Regions from separate parts of the Nodularia sp. LEGE 04288 genome, predicted to be linked through region 1. Evidence: predicted binding sites of a transcription regulator. Region 1 holds the regulator's gene; each other region holds the start of a gene.
The links. Region 1 encodes HrcA, which represses chaperone genes, less so after heat shock. Its sites were predicted from a motif close to TTAGCACTCNNGANTCNNGAGTGCTAA; they were not measured.

Region 1 (6,490 bases):
AGCGATTAGAATTAGTCCAAGAAGAAAAAAGAGATAAAATCCGCGTTTTTTTAATGACTTCTTCAGGGGCTAGAGGTGTTTCTTTTCCCAAAACTGATTGGATTATTGCCGCAATTCCTAGATTTAACATAGAAGCTGCTTTGATGGAAGTCGCGCAACTTATCTATCGAGGTCGAGGAATGTATACAGATCCTGAGACAAAAACGCTAGTTTCTGGAGATGATAAAGCCAGACGATTGGTAATGCTGATTAATGATGGTTTTGTTGTAGAGGAGGATATTGATAACTCAAGGCGCTGGTTACGTCAATCTAGTGATTTATTAACTTTATTGATGATGCTACGTTCTACAATTCACACCCGGATTAAAGGGGATGCGGGACTGAAAAACCAGCGTCTGGCTTTAGTCCCGGTGGGGTCAGTTGGGGATGAAGAATTATTAAATTTAATGTCTGATGATGTCTGGACTTTTTTGCAAGAAGCACGAGTTTTTGTCTATGATCATCAATCAGAAGAGGAGAAAGGTATTGTCAAAAAAGCAGAGATGTTAACGCGACAAATCTTTGCTGAGTTTACATTAAAGGGTAATATCGGTGATAGACAAGCCAAATCTTATGTAGATTATGCTAATTTGGAAGCTTTTATCATAGCTGTATCTACACCTTTAAGTCTGTTATTACCATCTTTAGAAAATGCCAATTTAGTAATTCCTGATTATTTAACCTGTATTGGTCCTTTCTGGATGGAAGACTGGTCTAATCGCCGCACCGAGGAAAAATTTAGTTTTGAAGGATGGCGGAAATATATTCAAGAACATAGCCAGCAACTTTTAGGATTACTGAGAGTAATTTATCAAGATAAAAATGGCAAGTTTCCACCTAAACTCAAACGTCCGGCGAAGGAATTACATCAACTTTTAATTCGAGAAAAGGAAGAATCAACTTTAGAATATTCCACACTCCAAAGTTTGAGAACACAAAATATTGTTGTGAGTATTCCCCTTGATTATCCTCATTTTTGGCGGAAAGATTCAGACGATGATAGTCCAAAACAAGTGTTAGAAGAACCCGATACATGGAAGAAGACTTTAGGAAGAAGTTTAACACCACAAGGTTTGGTTATGCCTGTAGTTCCACAATATAAAAAATTTCCTTGGGCGGCTGTGGCTGGGCGGAGGGTTTTTAGCCAATTGGAAACTATTTTTAGCGATCGCTATTTTCTCGCCTCTAGTGAATTAAATCTACTCAACAGCATTTTGTTAGTAGATGCGTTGGATGATTCAGTTTGACCTTTAATAAAGAACCTCACCCCCAACCTTAGTAAGGAGAGGGGAGACTTGATAACTCCCTATTCTCTGCTATTAATGGTCAAGTCTGAATAAGATTCCGCCTTTGAGTAATCCTTTCTCGTGACCGTAACTGCTGATTGTGAGCGATCGCAAATTTTGAAAAAATGGTTTACCCACTACTTCCACTAACTGCAAAATCGGTAGTTGACGCTCTAAGAGGGTTTTGCTTTTTGTCCAATCGAGATAGACATAGCCCTGATTGGGTTGGGGAATAGTAGCGATACTATCTTGGAAATTGTCATCGCTAATCAAAGAACCTTTCTTGGTGGTGATGACTTCGTTCAAAGTTTCCAAATTAGAAGCAAAAATTTCGTAATTTCCGAGAGTTGTGTGTACTCCCTGAACTTTAGCCTCAATAGCAAATGCTGGGCTGGCTTTAGTCTCAGTTTCTTTACTGACAGCATTTAACTCTGTCCAAGCAAAGATTTTTTGTTGATTCAAGTTGAAAGAACTAATACTGAGTCCACGAGACGAGGCGATCGCATCTAAACGCGAAATTCCTTCTGGGACATCCTCTAATTTTTCCACCACAAACACCCAACCAGCAGCGCCTTCTCCAGCATGGGGTAACACCGCTAAGGCATATTCTCCTTTTACCCAATTAAAGATATCCTCTGCCAAATTTATCCCCTGGCTTTTCTGAACTTCTGCCAAAGGTTTTACCAAGGTAGAAATTGCATCAGTTCCAGAACCAGAGAGCGCCGTTTTGACTTGTGTCCAGAGTTGGGCTAAATCACTTTTACCCAAATTGTCTAAATGAGAACTGGAAATCACCAAACCTGCCGCATCTGGTATATATTCTAACGCCTTTACAGTTTGAGAAAGTGGTGCAGAAGCCGGGATAATTTCCGAATCAGTCAGAAAGTTAGTTTCTGCTAGCAGTCCCTTGGAGTTCAACGACAAAGAAATAATTTGGCTATGGAAGATTGCTTCTGGTAATTCTAAACCTTGCCATTCGGCCACGGCGGGAAGATTGAGAAAAGCCGTTGCTAGGGAGGCTTTAGGCAGTTGTTGGGTGGCTTTTTGGTATTGAGACGAACTGGACAAATTTAAATCAGGAGCCTGGACGTTATTAATTGCATCTCGCAGCACCGACCGATCATTGGCAAATAAGACAAAGCCATCGACAACTGCACCAGCTAGGGAATCCGGCTGTGGTTGGGAGTCAGATATCAGCTTTACGCCTTCATATTCCTCAACAGCCAAATTTGCGCCAGCCAATACCCTACGAGAAAATAACAAGTCTAAAAACTCGCGGCTTTTCTCTGGTTTATCAGTTGCTAGCGCCATGAGATACCCTGGCTGTCGTCCATTCTCCGCGTCGCGATCAATATCTACAGTCGTGACGGAGAGGGTAATTTCATTTCCTAGCCAGGGCTGAATATCTTGTTTGTAATTGATGCCACTCTTAGCCAATAAACTGGTTTTGAGTTGAGATAATTCACCTTGACGCTCCAAAGATTGCAATCGCTCAGGATTCGTTAGCAGCGAAACCGTCACCGGAGCCAATTTTGACACGAAAATAGCAGCATTGGGACTAGAGGTAGAGGCCAGGAGGTTAACCGGAGATTTGGCGAAAAACCAGTATAATCCGGCGGACATGATCAGTAGTGCGATCGCACCAGCTACCAAGAAACCAAACAATGAGCGTTGACTATTGACATTAGACATACTAAACCAGAAAGAAGTTTGATAGTGATTGGATTTGCAAGCCCATCAGCGGCGAATTGCTGAATGAGTAATGGAAAATGACTCATGGCTACTCCCTGGGGAATAGATGCTGATGCTAGGAGAAAGATTTTCTGTCACCATAAAGGTGATAAGGTTGTTTACAAAAATCTCATGACAGGGAATCCTTCTGGTCAACTCATTACTCAGATTAGTGTAGAGGAACTGGCGCAACGTCTGTCTTCTGGTGATGCAAGTATTCAGTTAGTAGATGTGCGCGAACCTCAAGAACTAGCAGCCGCTAAAATTGAGGGTTTTGTCAACCTCCCCCTCAGCGAGTTTGTGGAATGGGGCGATCAAGTCCCCACCATGTTCAATCCCCAAGCTGAAACCCTTGTATTATGTCACCACGGTATTCGCTCTGCCCAGATGTGCCAGTGGCTCATGGTTCAAGGTTTTACAAATGTTAAAAATATTACGGGTGGCATTGATGCCTATTCTCTATTAGTTGATGATTCAATTCCCCAATATTAGTTGATCATCCCCTGAAAGATGGCATTGCGAAGATGCGGCTAATTTTGACATCGGAGCAATGCTATTCTTAACACAGGATTGTCTCAGTTGAGGATCAAGCAAATCAAACTCGCTACTCTCAGCAGTAGTTGGACTTTACACATTTTGCATATATGAATTTTCTCTAAAAATAAGTATTTAAAAATACAGGTTTTTGCTTCAGAAGCTGCAATAATACTTAATAATACTGACCAATAGTTCCTTAATGGTACAAACCTCCAGATTTATCTGTATAATCAATCGACAATCCAAAATCCAAAATCCAAAATCTAAAATTGTTTGACTTTGCTCGTAAAACTGAAAGTTGACTATTAGTGAGTACAACAAAATTAAATATTTTGCTAAATTAATTAACTATTATTCATATTTATGGCTTTCAAATCCGAAATTTTCCCAGTTTAATTAAAATTTGCCTTCAGCAAAACATACCCTATGCAAGTCCAGTTAACGAATCGACAACAGCATATACTTTGGGCAACAGTACGCCACTATATCGCGACAGCAGAGCCTGTAGGTTCAAAAGCTTTGGTTGATGACTATAACCTGGGTGTAAGTTCAGCCACAATTCGGAATGTGATGGGTGTGTTAGAAAAATCTGGTTTACTTTACCAGCCACACACCTCTGCTGGACGAATACCTTCAGACTCAGGCTATCGCATTTATGTTGACCAGTTAATTACACCTGGTCTGCGAGAGGCGACGCGAACGGATGTTTTAGCCAAAGAGGTAGAACTAGCGCTGCAAAATCGTCTCCACTGGGAAGATTGGAGTTTGGAAGCCGTACTACAAGGTGCAGCGCAAATTTTAGCAACCGTGAGTGGCTGCATTAGCTTGATTACTATGCCGCAAACCACGACAGCAATTTTGCGACATCTGCAATTAGTGCAAATTGAAGCCAACAAAATCATGCTGATTGTGGTCACAGACTCTTATGAAACCCATTCCAAGCTGATGAATTTGTCACCAACCGAGGAAGAAGCCAAACTTGATCCAGAGGGAATAGATCATGAATTGCAGATTGTCTCTAACTTTTTGAATACCCACTTGCGGGGGCGCAGTCTCTTGGAATTAGCCACTCTGGACTGGAGTGAGTTGGATCAAGAGTTTCAACGTTATGGCGACTTCTTGAAAGGTTCAGTTGCAGAATTAACCCGCCGCAATCTCACACCAACTACAACCCAAATTATGGTGCGGGGGGTAGCAGAAGTTTTGCGTCAGCCAGAATTTTCGCAATTACAGCAAGCACAGACAATTATCCACCTGCTGGAAGAAGAACAAGAGCAACTGTGGCGATTAATCTTTGAAGAACCGGAAGGGGAAGAGGTGGGTAAGTCCAGGGTAACCGTTCGCATTGGGACAGAAAACCCCCTAGAACCGATACGCACCTGCACCTTAATTACTTCTACCTATCGCCGAGGTTTGCTACCTGTAGGAAGTGTGGGAGTTTTGGGGCCGACACGCCTGGATTATGAAAGTGCGATCGCAGTTGTCGCGGCTGCGGCTGATTACCTCTCTGAAGCTTTTAGTTAATTTATTTAAATCATGCTCAGAAAAATTGCCTTTAGTCTACTATGGTTGGGATTTCTTACCTATGCTTTTCTCCTGGCTCCTCCCGATCAACCTGATACATTTGAGTTAATTCAAAATCTTTCTCTTGGTAAATGGCAAGGTATTAACCCCCTAGTCATCGCATTATTCAACCTCATGGGTATCTGGCCTGTAATTTACAGTGCCGTCTTGTTTTTTGATGGTAGAGGGCAAAAAATACCAGCTTGGCCATTTGCTACTGCTGCTTTTGCCGTTGGGGCTTTTGCCTTATTGCCTTATTTAGCTTTACGGGAACCAAATCAGGAGTTTTCTGGTGAAAAGAATCTCTGGCTCAAGTTGCTAGATTCTCGGATTACTGGTTTGATTTTGACTATAGCCGCAGTGATTCTAGTCGCATCTGGTTTACAAGGAGATTGGGGAAATTTTGTGCAGCAGTGGCAAACCAGCCGCTTCATCCATGTGATGAGTTTAGACTTCTGCGTACTTTCTCTCTTATTTCCCGCATTATTGGGAGATGATATGGCACGTCGGGGGATGAAAAATCAGCCATTATTCTGGTTAATCACCTTGATTCCCCTATTCGGCCCACTGATTTATTTATCTGTGCGATCTGCTTGCAGCAGCGCTTCGCTATCGCCGCAGGTGGGGCGTAGCCCATCGCCTTTACCTTCAAACCCCCAATAATTATTTAGACATTTTATAAATTTCTGGTAACTGCCACCAAGGAACATGAGGGTATTCGTGATGTTCGTAATGGTAACCAAAATGGTAACAAGTTATGAATGACCACCAAATTGGGCGGCTAATAGTTTGGGAACGATGAGGGTCTTTATAACCTTCTGCCGGCTCACTATGGGGTAAAAAAGTCCCAAAATAAAATAATTGTAAGGAACTTAAAATTGAGGGAATTACCCAAAAATAAGTGAGATTATCCTCTGGAAGATGCCATACATATTTGACGATGTTATAAATAATCATTAATGTAATAATTTGTCGCCAACTCCAGTAACGCTTCATAAAATATAAATACCAAGCAAAGAAGTTTTTATGCTTTCCGTTGTGAAAATCTGGATCTGTTTCACTGGCTGGATTATGGTGATGTAACCAATGCTTTTTTAAAAGTTTTTGATAAGGTAAAAGACCATAAAGAAACAGGCACAATGAGCCGATGAAATGGTTGATTTGGGGATTTTTTGGAAAAACCACCCCATGCATGGCATCATGAGCTGTAATAAATAATCCCGTATATAAAAATGTTTGCCAAAATATGATCGGCAACACCATCCAAAATTTGAATTGGGATATATCAAGATAAAGTAACAAACCCAAGCTGATCGCCCATACACTAATAATGG
Region 2 (6,490 bases), on a different contig from region 1:
ACTTGGTAGCGACGCATTACGTCTACAGGGGTTTGTCCGGCTTCTAAACTCCAAAGTGCCATTTGCACGCGCATCGGTGGCTTATAGCTAATTCCTAATTCATTGAGAAAAGCCCGAAAGTCCCCATCTTCTTGAAGCGAAACTTGTTCTTTGAATTTTATCCTCACCACCCAGCCGTCAATTTGATGAATCACGGTGACGAAAGAAACGGGCATCTGAGGTCTGGCGTGCAGATGTTGTACAATTCTCAGAGTTAGACTGGCATTTGCCAGGTAATACAAATATTCCATAGTTGCTGCTGGGGATCAAAGCCCATCCTACATTTCTATCTTCGTAAATAGCTTGCTGTTTCCGGTAGGGTAAAAGCACCCGTTTTTGTATGGGGAGGTTTACCCAATTTTTATAATGATTAATGCTCCCCTGTTATGCTAATTTACATCCCAGTTGCGTATCCTCACTACATAGCAGCAAATAATGGCACATCACTTCCCAAAGGAATTACTTGTATAAATCACAGGGTATTGAGAGAAAAAACTCAAATATACCAAGAGTGTCAGCGCTGATTTTTCCAATTACCTCAAAGATATTTTCAGTACAATTACATGACAATAAGTTATATCTTTAACTGCTGAAAACTTCATTGTAAATTCATGTAACGGCAAGCTTCGTGAAGGAGTCAGAGGTGAAACTGCTTTTTTTAGCGAAAAGGCCAATTTTTTCACTGCTACTCAATCACAAGCCCATTGAATATAACATTACCCGGTCATAAAGATGATCTGGCAAAAGATACTTCAGTAGGACGGCAATTTTAGCGTCTTTTCCCACAACATAGCGTGTCTTGGGCTGCTTTGCAGTCAGCGCCTGAATCACAATTTGGGCGACGAGATCCGGAGAAATTCCCCCAGATGCGATCGCCCCCACTCTCTGACGTACAGCACTCATGGCTTCACCGTAAAGTGTTTCTGCTGATTGTGGGAGGTTTTTCCGTGCTGTGTCCACTAGCAGAAACGATTTTTCCCAAATTGGGGTAGCGATCGCACCTGGTTCTATAATTGAAACTGAAATTCCCCAAGGTCGCAACTCCATACGCATCACATCGGTTAGTGCTTCCAGGGCAAATTTTGAAGCATTGTAAGCTCCCAGAAACGGCGCAGCACTTCTACCACTAATGGAACCCATATTCACAATTCTACCTTTACCCAGGCGTAATAAATCCAGAAATCCTTGTGTAACAGCTAATTGTCCCGTGACATTAACTTCCATCTGCTGTCGAAATTCAGCAATTGGTAATAATTCTAATGGGCTAGGAACGGCAATACCCGCATTATTTACTAAACCTAAAATTCCCCGATCACCAACGATATTTGTGACTGTTTCAACTGCACATTTAATCGATTCCGCCTCAGTCACATCTAAAAAGATTGGTCTCAATTTTAGTGATGCTTGTTCTTGAAGTCTTTGAGCATCTTCATCTTTACGCACACCAGCAAACACAAAATAGCCCAACTCGTCTAAGAGTAAAGCACAGGCCGCACCAATTCCTGTTGATGCTCCTGTGATCACAACTGTGTTTTTATTTCCTGGAAGCATGACTTTCCTCAGCACTATTAATCTGTCAGAGTTGATATCAGACCCTGATGACATTTGAGATTTCAAAGTTCCGGAATCCCGATATCTTGAACCGCGATCCTCTTGGCTCGCGCCTGATTTCAAAATGTCATAAATACCTTAAATATAAAGTCCCTAGCTGAGAACAAATGTAGTCAAGCTATCTTTTGCGGAACTCTGAAAGTGCTTTAAGTTCTAATTATAAATTAAATTTGATGTCAGATTATTTAATTAATCTTAACGTTCAATTGCAGAAAATTTATTTTTTTCATATCTAGAGACGCAAAGTTTCGCGCCTCTACACTTAATATTTCTTAAATGAAATTTTTAAGATGTTGCACCAATTGTTCTGCTTGCATCACACCCTCAATTTTCTCTACTGGCTGACCCTGCTTAAATAGTACCAATGTGGGTAAGGCATTAATTTGGTACTGAGTTGCTAGCCCCGCATACTTTTCAGTGTCAATTTTGACAATACGCAAACTATTTTGGAGTTGGGCATTAACTTGTTCTAAAATTGGCACCATCATCTGACAAGGGCCACACCAATCAGCATAGAAATCTACTAACACTGGGACATCAGAACCAGATAACATCTCTTCAAAACTGTTGAATTCTTTTTTTGTAGCCATGTGACACACACCAAATTTTTATTGATTGCTTTCAATGGTAATGTGTACCTCAAAGAATCGGTATATGATCATTTTGTTTTTATTGTTGCTTAATTTCCCACTGTTCCCAAAGGTATAGATGTCTGATTCAGGAAGCATCTAAATCTAAAATCCTTTAAATATAGGCACAAATCACCATAAGATCATTAGCGCGGTTATTTAAAAAGCAACAGGATTAATTTATGGGAATCTTACAGGAACAAGTCGCAATTATTACAGGTGCTTCACGGGGAATTGGCCGGGCGATCGCATTAGAATTAGCGACACAGGGCGCGACTGTCGTAGTTAATTATGCTAGTTCTAGCGGTGCTGCTGACACTGTAGTTGCAGAAATTAATGCCGCCGGCGGTCAGGCGATCGCCCTCCAAGCAGACGTATCCAAAGCCGAGCAAGTAGATACACTAATTAGCACCGTCATGGATAAATTCAAGCGCATTGATATCTTCGTCAATAACGCCGGAATTACCCGCGACACCTTACTATTACGCATGAAGCCAGAAGATTGGCAAGCCGTGATTGACCTCAATTTAACTGGTGTATTCTTATGTACACGCGCAGTCAGTAAAATAATGCTCAAACAACGTTCTGGAAGGATTATAAATATCGCCTCCGTCGCCGGACAAATGGGAAATCCAGGTCAAGCCAACTACAGCGCCGCCAAAGCCGGAGTCATTGGTTTTACTAAAACCGTCGCCAAAGAACTAGCCTCGCGTGGGATTACAGTCAACGCCGTCGCCCCTGGTTTCATCGCCACAGACATGACCAGCAACCTCAGCAACACCGAAGATATTTTGAAATATATCCCCCTCGGTCGCTACGGTCAACCAGAAGAAATAGCCGGCATGGTGCGCTTCCTAGCAGCCGATCCTGCTGCGGCTTATATTACCGGACAAGTCTTTAACGTTGATGGTGGCATGGTCATGGCATAATCAGTAAACAGTTATCAAGCTTATTCATTTAAAGATCCCCGACTTCTTCAATTCGTCGGGGATCTGAAGCGCCATGCTGAATAATTCAGATATTTGCACCACAAAATATTGTAGGGGTGCAAATTGTTTTCCCCTACATTGTGGTTTATTTAAGTAAAATTGCTACCCTGTTAAGTCTTTAACCAGACATGAAATAACTCAAGATGGTTGGCTATTTTTTCGCCAGACAGTAAAGCCCAACAGAAAAACAATACTAATGGCGGTAGAAATTATCACCACAAAATTCATGCCTTGTATTCTCATGGCCAGCAAATTAAAAACGAGAGTGATTGACCACAGAGTTAACGCCGCACGGGGCTGGGAAAATCCCAAAGCCAATAAACGGTGGTGTAGGTGGTCTTTACCTGGGGTACTGAGAGGGTTTTTTCCTGCCAATAACCTGCGGATAAACACTTGTGTAGTATCCAGTACAGGCAACAGCACAAATAACACTGTCGGTCCCAGGGCGAAAATGGTACTTTCTTGCAGATTACCTAAAATACTGGTTGCAGCCAGCACATAACCAAAAAAGTATGCACCCGCATCACCCATGATAATTTTTGAAGGGTGGAAGTTATGACGCAAAAAGCCCAAGGCTCCACCCCCTAAAGCTGCTAGCACTAAAATAGCGGCGGCGCGATTGGGAAATTGGGCTGCAACCCCTAATAAACTCATAGCGGTGATAAAACTAACTCCCCCCGCTAATCCATCCATACCATCCATCAAATTGATCGCGTTAGTGATTCCAACTACCCAAAGTACCGTCACCGAAATAGAAAGCAGCGAGTCAATGGGTGTACTGAAACCAACCTCAATACTGATGCCGTTCGCATACAGCAACAATGCCGTAACAATCTGCGCCCACAAGCGCACAGAGGGCGGTAACCCGAACTGATCATCAATAAAACCGACAAGCACTAGGATTGAACCTCCTAGTAGAATAGTTAGCACTTGAGCCAATACGTTTTGCAGGGCAATAGGTCGTAACAGGGTAGCTAGTACCATTGCGGCAATTACTCCCGCATAAATAGCCAAACCCCCGGCATTGGGCAAGGGCTGCTGGTTGAGTCGTCGAGCGTTTGGTTGGTCAGCCCAACCTACCCGCAGGGCAAATTGGCGGACTGTGGGAATCAAACGCCACGTTACCAGCCAAGCCAAAAGAAATGTAAATAATACTGCCAACCAGCCGGAGCCGCGAGGGTCGGCAATGCCGAGGGACTCAAGAAAGTTGTATAAATTCATCCCCCAATTCAAGCATTACTGCCAGTATCCTATATGAGTATCAACTGTAATATTAATCAATTTTTTTTATTTGCATTTATAATCTGAACTGCTTGGGTGATTAGCACTCTGCCTTTGTGAGTGCTAAATTGTCTAAGGGAACCGCTAGAGAGATTAAACATGGCAAAAATTATTTCCTTTGATGAAGATTCACGGCGGGCGCTAGAACGGGGAGTCAACGCCCTGGCTGATGCAGTGAAAATTACCTTGGGGCCAAAAGGCCGCAACGTCCTGTTAGAAAAAAAATATGGCGCACCTCAAATCGTCAATGATGGGATCACTGTCGCCCAAGAAGTTGAATTAGAAGACCCTTTAGAAAACACTGGTGCGAGACTGATTCAGGAAGTGGCATCCAGAACTAAGGATATCGCTGGTGATGGCACTACGACAGCCACAGTCTTAGCACAGGCGATTATTAGAGAAGGTTTGAAGAACGTCGCAGCTGGTACTAACCCCATCAGCTTGAAGCGGGGAATCGACAAAACCATTGAAGCCCTGGTGAAAGAAATTGCCCAAATGGCCAAGCCAGTAGAAGGCAGTGCGATCGCTCAAGTTGCCACTGTTTCCTCTGGTAATGATGAAGAAGTCGGCGCGATGATTGCCGAGGCTATGCAAAGAGTCACCAAAGACGGTGTAATCACTGTTGAAGAATCCAAATCTCTGACCACAGAACTGGAAGTTGTGGAAGGGATGCAGATTGACCGGGGTTATGTATCTCCCTACTTCATCACCAACAACGACAGGCAGCTCGTAGAATTTGAAAACCCTCGTATCCTGATTACCGACAAAAAAATCAGCAGCATTCAGGATTTAGTTCCTGTGTTGGAAAAAGTTGCCCGTCTGGGTCAACCCTTGCTGATTATTGCTGAAGACGTAGAAGGCGACGCTTTGGCAACTTTGGTAGTCAACAAAGCCCGCGGTGTCCTAGCTGTGGCTGCGATTAAAGCTCCGGGATTTGGCGATCGCCGTAAAGCGTTGTTACAAGACATTGCTATTCTCACCGATGGACAGATGATTTCTGAAGAAATCGGTTTAAGCCTAGACACCGCTACTTTGGAAATGCTGGGAACAGCCCGCAAAATCACCATTGACAAAGAAAGCACCACAATCGTCGCGGCTGGTGACACCAAACCAGAAGTCCAAACACGGGTTGCTCAAATTCGTCAGCAATTAGCAGAAACTGATTCTGACTACGATAAAGAAAAACTCCAAGAACGCATTGCCAAGCTAGCTGGTGGTGTTGCAGTCATTAAAGTGGGTGCAGCCACAGAAACCGAACTCAAAGACCGCAAACTGCGGATTGAAGACGCGCTCAACGCCACTAAAGCAGCCGTGGAAGAAGGCATAGTTCCCGGTGGTGGCACAACCCTAATTAACTTGATTAGCAAAATAGACGCAATCAAAGCCAGCCTGAGCGAAGAAGAAAGAATTGGCGCAGATATTATCAAACGAGCCTTGGAAGCTCCCTTACGTCAAATAGCAGATAATGCTGGTGACGAAGGTTCTGTGATTGTCTCTCAAGTCAAAGAAAGCGGTGGCAATATCGGTTACAACGCCGCTACTGGAAAATTTGAGGATTTGATTGCTGCTGGCATCATCGATCCTGCTAAAGTCGTGCGTTCAGCTTTGCAAAATGCCGGTTCCATTGCTGGTATGGTGATTACCACCGAAGCCATCGTGGTCGAAAAACCAGAGAAAAAATCTGCGGCTCCAGCCCCTGATATGGGCGGCATGGGCGGCATGGGCGGCATGGGCGGTATGGGCGGTATGGGCGGCATGGGCGGCATGGGTATGTTCTAAACTCTGTAGCCTCATGTAAATATTTTTCAGCAGTTTGTCTGGTTACGGCAAACTGTTTTTTTATACCCTTGCTGATTCAAATACAATCAAGTGATATGATAACCGCTTACATACTGATGTAATATTTGACAAAACCTTAAAAGTCAAAAGTTCCAAATTGAA
Region 3 (6,490 bases), on a different contig from region 1:
TTGTATTCTTTTATTTTTATCTGCAAAGAAGCAGTGAGAAATGATAATGAAGTCAAAAAAATCATGAGGTAAATTAGCCGCTTGATAATTCCAAGTAAAGAGGTCAGCAGTAACCAACCGAAAGTAAGTATTGATGGGGGTTATCTGCGACTCAATATATCTTCGCCAAAACTGAAGTCCTCTAAATTGAAACCCATCTTGCTGTTCTAAAGAGTAATAGGATATATGAATTGGGGGAATTTGAAAAAAATTAAGACCACTTTGAAGAAATAAAGCTAAACCATAAGCAACTGTTCCTGGACCAGAACCAAGATCAAGAATTTTTACTTCCGTCGGTAGTAACCCATCCTGATAAATTAAAAACCATGCTAAATATACACAATAGACATTTTCTAAAAAAAACTTCATGAAATAGACATGAGGAGTCAAACTAAAACTGTAGTTTGGGTCTTGTCCAATTTTTAAGTTATAAATATCTTCTAAAGCATCTTCTAGTTTAATAGCTAACTGTTGTTCAGAAAACTTACTAAACTCTGCTTCTAGGTATTCAACCAGACTAGCTTCAAAGCCATCAAATATTTCTTGATCAATCCCAGTCACCTGTAGTTTATATTCATCATGCTGGACTAAATTAAAAGCTTCATAAATAAATTTAATAAAGTTTTCATCTGGCGCTAATGTGAGATTATCTGTTTTATGAGGCGCAGAGGTTATTTGTTTAGTTAAATTTTCTATTTCACGTTTATAATCTTGAGAATAACGATCAAGTTGTAACTTATCCCTAAATAATTTCTCTATCCAGGAAAAACTTGCACCTGATTTTTGAATAGCTTGCAATAATTGCACTGCTTTTTTTGTGTCACCACGTTTCAAAGCAGAGTTAAATTGCTGACTACGCCACCAATTAGCAATCGGATTACTCATAGCCAAATCCCTCCTTACCCTCTTTAATTTCTACATCTGGTAGTTGATTAAATAACTTTTCTTTAAATTTTACGTAGCTAAAATTTTCTGCATCGTACCACCAATCATATTTTTGCTTAATTCCCTCAGCTTCTTGGCGGGTTGATGCTGTGAGAGAACGATTATTATTAGGATGGAAATCTTGAATTACCACTCTATCAGCAACAGCTAATTTACTAATAAATGCAGGTTCATCAGTGGATAGAGTAGGGAGTAAGGGAGTAATTGTGATAGATATTTTGGGAACAAACCCTTTAAAAGAGTCAATACTTTGCTTCAGTTTAATGATGGCATTTAATCGGGCTTTAACGCTAGGCGATCGCGGTTCAAAATCCCGCCTCACTGATTCGCTCCCCGTCGGAATACTCATATTAATTCGCAAGCGCTGAAATCGTTGTAAATAATCAATATCTCTAGTAATAATGGGACTGCGAGTTTGAATTACTAACGTTGGTGTAGGATAACCATCATCCCTCACATCTAGCATTACCTCCAACAATCTGCGAGTCAATTGATGTCGAGATTCCAGAGGTTGATAAGGATCTGTCACACTACTCATGTAAATTCTGGGAGGAGTTTGAGGATGTTGCTTATACCATTTTTGTAATTCTTTAGTTAAAACTTCCGCAGCATTTTCTTTGAAAATTACCCATTTACCCCAATCTTGACGCATCTGAGTATTCGGACTAAATGCAGCCGCATAACAATAACTACAACCATACTGACAACCCCGGTAAGGATTCAGAGTAAAATCATAATCACCAATAAAACCGCTAGCTTTTGTTAGTAACGACTTAGCATTTTGTCCATAAACCTTAGTGTCTCCAAATTTTTCTCTAACTAATTTAGTCGGCTGTACGTCGCAATAACCTTCATATTTTGCTTTCGCCATTTTTAATATTGAGTATTTAATAAGGGTGCGTTAGCCTAATGCTACACACCCTACTTTATATAATGCCCATTTTTAATTGCTGAATCAGGTATGAGATACCAAAATTACCTTTCTTTTTCTTTGCGCCTAATGCACTTCGTGCTGCGCTGGTGTGTGGAACAAACTCATATTCTCACTCAGCAACGCCCTAATGCTGCTGTTCTAACCAAGCTACCAAATCAGCAACTTCGGAAAAATCAAATAATGCTTCGCCTAAATCTTCTAAATCATCAGCAGATAAATTTCTCACCTGTGTCATTAATGAATCATTAACATCACCAAATCGTTTTTTAATCTGACGATTAATCATTTTGAATGCTTCTTTTTGAACGATATCTTGATAAATTACAGATTCTTTCATAATATCCTCCCGTAAAAATTGATGAACCAAATCCTTTTCAAACCGCAAACCTGCAAGAACTTCTACACAACCTGCAACACAATACATTATTTTTAGTGATTTAAACCACTTCACAAATCACTTGTCCTCACCCATGACATAAAAAAAACAGCCACCTCCATCAGGAAGCAGCTATTTTTCAATTTATGTGACTATGGAGTCTTAGTAATCGAAGTCACCGCCACCCATACCACCGCCACCAGCAGGAGCAGCATCTTTAGGCTCAGGCTTGTCAACGATGATACATTCGGTTGTCAACACCATACCAGCGATAGAAGCAGCGTTTTGCAGCGCAGAACGAGTTACCTTCGCAGGGTCAACAATACCAGCCTCTAACAAATCAACGAATTCGTTGGTTGCAGCATTGTAGCCGATGTTGAAATCTTTCTCTTTCACACGTTCAGCAATTACAGCACCATTCTGACCAGCGTTTTCAGCAATCCGCTTCAGAGGCGCGGGTAAAGCACGAACGACAATCAAAGCACCAATCAACTCTTCATCTTTGAGATTAGCTTTTGCCCAAGTTTCTAATTCAGGAGCAAGGTGAGCTAGAGTTGTACCACCACCGGGAACAATCCCTTCTTCTACAGCAGCTTTGGTAGCGTTGATCGCGTCTTCTAGGCGTAGCTTCTTATCTTTCATTTCGGTTTCAGTGGCTGCACCCACTTTCACCACAGCTACACCACCAGAGAGTTTAGCCAGACGTTCTTGCAGCTTCTCTTTGTCGTAAGAAGATTCGGTTTCTTCCATCTGACGACGGATTTGTTCGCAACGAGCCTTCACAGGGGCTTCGTTACCTTCAGCCACAATTGTTGTTGTGTCCTTGGTAATGGTGACACGGCGAGCTTTACCCAGGCTTTCCAGCTTGGTATTTTCTAGCTTCAAACCAGCGTCTTCGGTGACCAATTGACCACCAGTTAGAACAGCGATATCTTCTAGCATCGCTTTACGGCGATCGCCAAAACCAGGAGCTTTTACAGCCGCAACATTGAGTACACCACGCAAGCGGTTAACTACCAAAGTCGCTAAAGCTTCTTTTTCAATATCTTCGGCGATAATCACCAAAGGACGACCAGAGCGAGCTACTTGCTCTAAAACTGGTACGAGGTCTTGTACTAAAGCAATCTTCTTATCGGTGATTAGCAGGTAAGGTTCATCAAAAACCGTTTCCATGCGTTCAGCATCGGTAGCGAAATAAGGAGAGATATAGCCTTTTTCAAAGCGCATCCCTTCGGTGATTTCTAGCTCGGTGGTCATAGATTTCCCTTCTTCTAGGGAAATTACGCCTTCCTTGCCTACCTTGTCCATTGCTTGAGCAATCATCTGACCGACTTCTTCGTCGTTACCAGCTGAAATCGCAGCAACTTGGGCAATGGATTTAGAATCTTCTACTGGACGAGCGTGTTCTGCAATTTTCTCTACCAAGAAGGCGGAAGCTTTATCAATACCGCGCTTCAAAGAAATTGCATTAGCGCCTGCTGCAACGTTGCGTAAGCCTTCTTTGACCATCGCGTGAGCCAAAACGGTGGCAGTTGTGGTACCATCGCCAGCAGCGTCATTGGTCTTGGAAGCAGCTTGACGAATCAAAGCTACGCCAGTGTTTTCGATATGGTCTTCTAGTTCGATTTCTTTGGCGATGGTAACACCATCATTGACGATTTGGGGAGCGCCAAATTTCTTTTCTAGGACTACGTTACGACCTTTAGGGCCAAGGGTAACAGCTACGGCTTCAGCCAAGATGTCAATGCCTCGTTCCAGAGCGCGACGGGCGTTTTCGTTGTATATAATGCGTTTTGCCATATTTGTCTCTATTCAGGGAGTAAGTCAATTTGATTTGGAATTGGGCGTTGGGCATTGGGCATTGGGCGTTGGGCGTTTTTCTTCCCCACTCCCTACTCCCTACTCCCTACTCCCCATTACATGACGACTGCTAAGATGTCTTTTTCAGAAAGCAGTACGTATTCTTCTGTGCCGAGCTTGATGTCAGTGCCAGCGTACTTGGAGTACAACACTTTATCGCCGGTTTTGATGTCTAATTCTTGACGGGTACCGTCATCGTTACGCTTGCCAGGGCCAAGAGCGACTACTTCGCCTACTTGGGGTTTTTCCTGGGCATTATCGGGTAAAAACAGTCCACCTGCGGTCTTTTCTTCGGGGGCGCTTACTTTTACGAAAACGCGATCGCCTAGAGGTTTAACTGTGGAAACGCTTAAAGTTACAGCTGCCATAAATATTTATTTTCTTTTCTCTTAGAGTTAGCACTCTCAACTCCTGAGTGCTAATCTACCTAAAAGCAGCATAGGATGGCAATGATTAGTTGAGTACGGGTTACCGCACTAGGCGATCGCCTAATTACTTAAGTATTAATACTCAAATATTCTGATCTGTCGGGTTTTGCTCGGTAAGTTACGAATATTTTTATATAGCTAAATTTATTTGCAAAGCAGGGAAATTGTTATAGAACTGTAATCAGGGTGCCGCTCGATGAGTAACATTACAGTGATCCAGTGCCGCAGTCAAATCCCCAAAATCACTCAGTCTCTGGAAGATAAAGCCTTAAGTAATTGTGTAGAAACTTTAGGACTGGCAAAAATTCAGCGACACATTTTTATCTGTGCTGACGAGACAGTTGCTAACTTCTGTGCAAAACAAGTTAGTCTGGAATCTTGGGAATACTTCAAAAAAACGGCTAATTCAAGATTTAAAACTTGACCAGCCCCCAGAAAGTATCCCATTTGCATCGTTAGGACTAAAGCCAATTGCTTGCGAGTTTGTTGTTCTAGACCGATAATGGTGTTCTACCCAGATGGTGCATGGTATTGCCCAGCAAAACCAGAAGTTATTGAGCCAATCATCCCAGAACACTTGATAGGCATCATGGTGGTGGAGGAATATGCATTTTTAACCCATCTTTTGCCGCAAATTCCCCTACTTGCTTGTAAACCTTTGATCAAGGCTGAACATCCGCAGGATATGGTAAAGCAGTAAGCATCTGAAAGCGCGGGTTGTTTTGAAGTTAGGGTCATCTTGAGCCAATACGTACCTCGTGAATCGGAAGGATGATGATTTAATCAGTGTTTTTTCACCCGCCCCTTTCAAAGCGATATATAATAGCGCATTATAAATACTACTGCTCTACGTATCCTTACCGGAAGTTTGCCTATGAGCCGGAAGTCTTATAGAAAGTGGTCACCACTTTTGAGACTTCTAGAAAGCAAAAGCAAGTTAAGTAGGAAAAAGGACAACATCTCAATGATCCACCATAAAGGATAACCATTCAAGACCTTGATGGACCGAAGCGCGACAAGTGCCACTGCTATGAAAGAGCCCAGCATGAAAGATCACAAAAGACTGCTATTAATTGATGACGACCCTAACCTCATCTTGCTGGTGAAGGATTACCTGGAATTCAGAGGCTATGAAGTCAACACTGCCGAAAATGGACGAGAAGCTCTGGAAATTCTTGAACAAGATATTCCAGATATGATCATCTGTGACGTAATGATGCCGGAAATGGACGGATACACTTTTGTAGAACAAGTCCGACAAAATGAACGCACCGGCTGGATTCCCGTACTTTTCCTTTCAGCAAAAGGACAAAGTGCAGACCGAGTTAAAGGTCTGAATAAAGGGGCTGACGTATATATGGTCAAGCCCTTTGAACCAGAAGAACTCGTAGCACAAGTAGAATCTTCACTCAAGCAAACTACCCGTTGGAAAGAACACCAAGCCAAAGGAGGAGAAAACGGTTCCCGCATTCAGGTTCCCTTTGATGTCCAGTTAACCCCAACCGAACTGAAAGTAGTACAGTTTGTCGCTAGGGGTCTAGCTAACAGGGAAATTGCTGAAGAATTAAACGTTAGTCAGCGTACAGTTGAAAGCCATGTGTCCAATATGTTGGGTAAAACCAACCTCCACAACCGCACCGAATTAGCGCGTTGGGCGATTGAAAATCAAATGGCTTAAACTCTCAGCTTATTTCTGAAGTTCAGAGTTTTGAGTTAAAACACAGTAGCCCAAAACTCAAGCTGGTTATGGCATTTTGACTTCAGGTTGAAAGCTAATAGATTATGAATTGTGAAGCTAAATTTGGATTTTTTTAATTCAAACTTCATAATTCATAATTCATCATACAGTCCTCAACTGCGATGTTCCAACCCGGATATCACCTAAAATTATCACTACATCACCCCACG

Region 2: the regulator HrcA is predicted to act here: its motif matches at 4,590-4,616, upstream of groL (chaperonin GroEL).
Region 3: the regulator HrcA is predicted to act here: its motif matches at 4,550-4,576, upstream of groES (co-chaperone GroES).

What each region holds. Positions count from the first base shown of each region.
Region 1 is NZ_CAWQOY010000124.1:3,153-9,642, forward strand. Features, by position in the region: gene AACX33_RS16040 (helicase-related protein) at 1-1,286, shown strand, start outside; gene AACX33_RS16045 (DUF3352 domain-containing protein) at 1,359-3,017, opposite strand; gene AACX33_RS16050 (rhodanese-like domain-containing protein) at 3,189-3,548, shown strand; gene hrcA (heat-inducible transcriptional repressor HrcA) at 4,020-5,117, shown strand; gene AACX33_RS16060 (DUF2834 domain-containing protein) at 5,130-5,819, shown strand; gene crtW (beta-carotene ketolase CrtW) at 5,820-6,490, opposite strand, start outside.
Region 2 is NZ_CAWQOY010000171.1:80,614-87,103, forward strand. Features, by position in the region: gene AACX33_RS25015 (hypothetical protein) at 1-290, opposite strand, end outside; gene AACX33_RS25020 (SDR family oxidoreductase) at 733-1,644, opposite strand; gene trxA (thioredoxin) at 1,923-2,240, opposite strand; gene fabG (3-oxoacyl-[acyl-carrier-protein] reductase) at 2,462-3,208, shown strand; gene AACX33_RS25035 (MraY family glycosyltransferase) at 3,407-4,489, opposite strand; gene groL (chaperonin GroEL) at 4,649-6,328, shown strand.
Region 3 is NZ_CAWQOY010000055.1:43,931-50,420, forward strand. Features, by position in the region: gene AACX33_RS04470 (photosystem II assembly protein) at 1-924, opposite strand, end outside; gene AACX33_RS04475 (SPL family radical SAM protein) at 917-1,855, opposite strand; gene AACX33_RS04480 (DUF4351 domain-containing protein) at 2,043-2,369, opposite strand; gene groL (chaperonin GroEL) at 2,457-4,094, opposite strand; gene groES (co-chaperone GroES) at 4,211-4,522, opposite strand; gene AACX33_RS04495 (hypothetical protein) at 4,779-5,006, shown strand; gene AACX33_RS04500 (hypothetical protein) at 5,085-5,282, shown strand; gene AACX33_RS04505 (response regulator transcription factor) at 5,583-6,260, shown strand.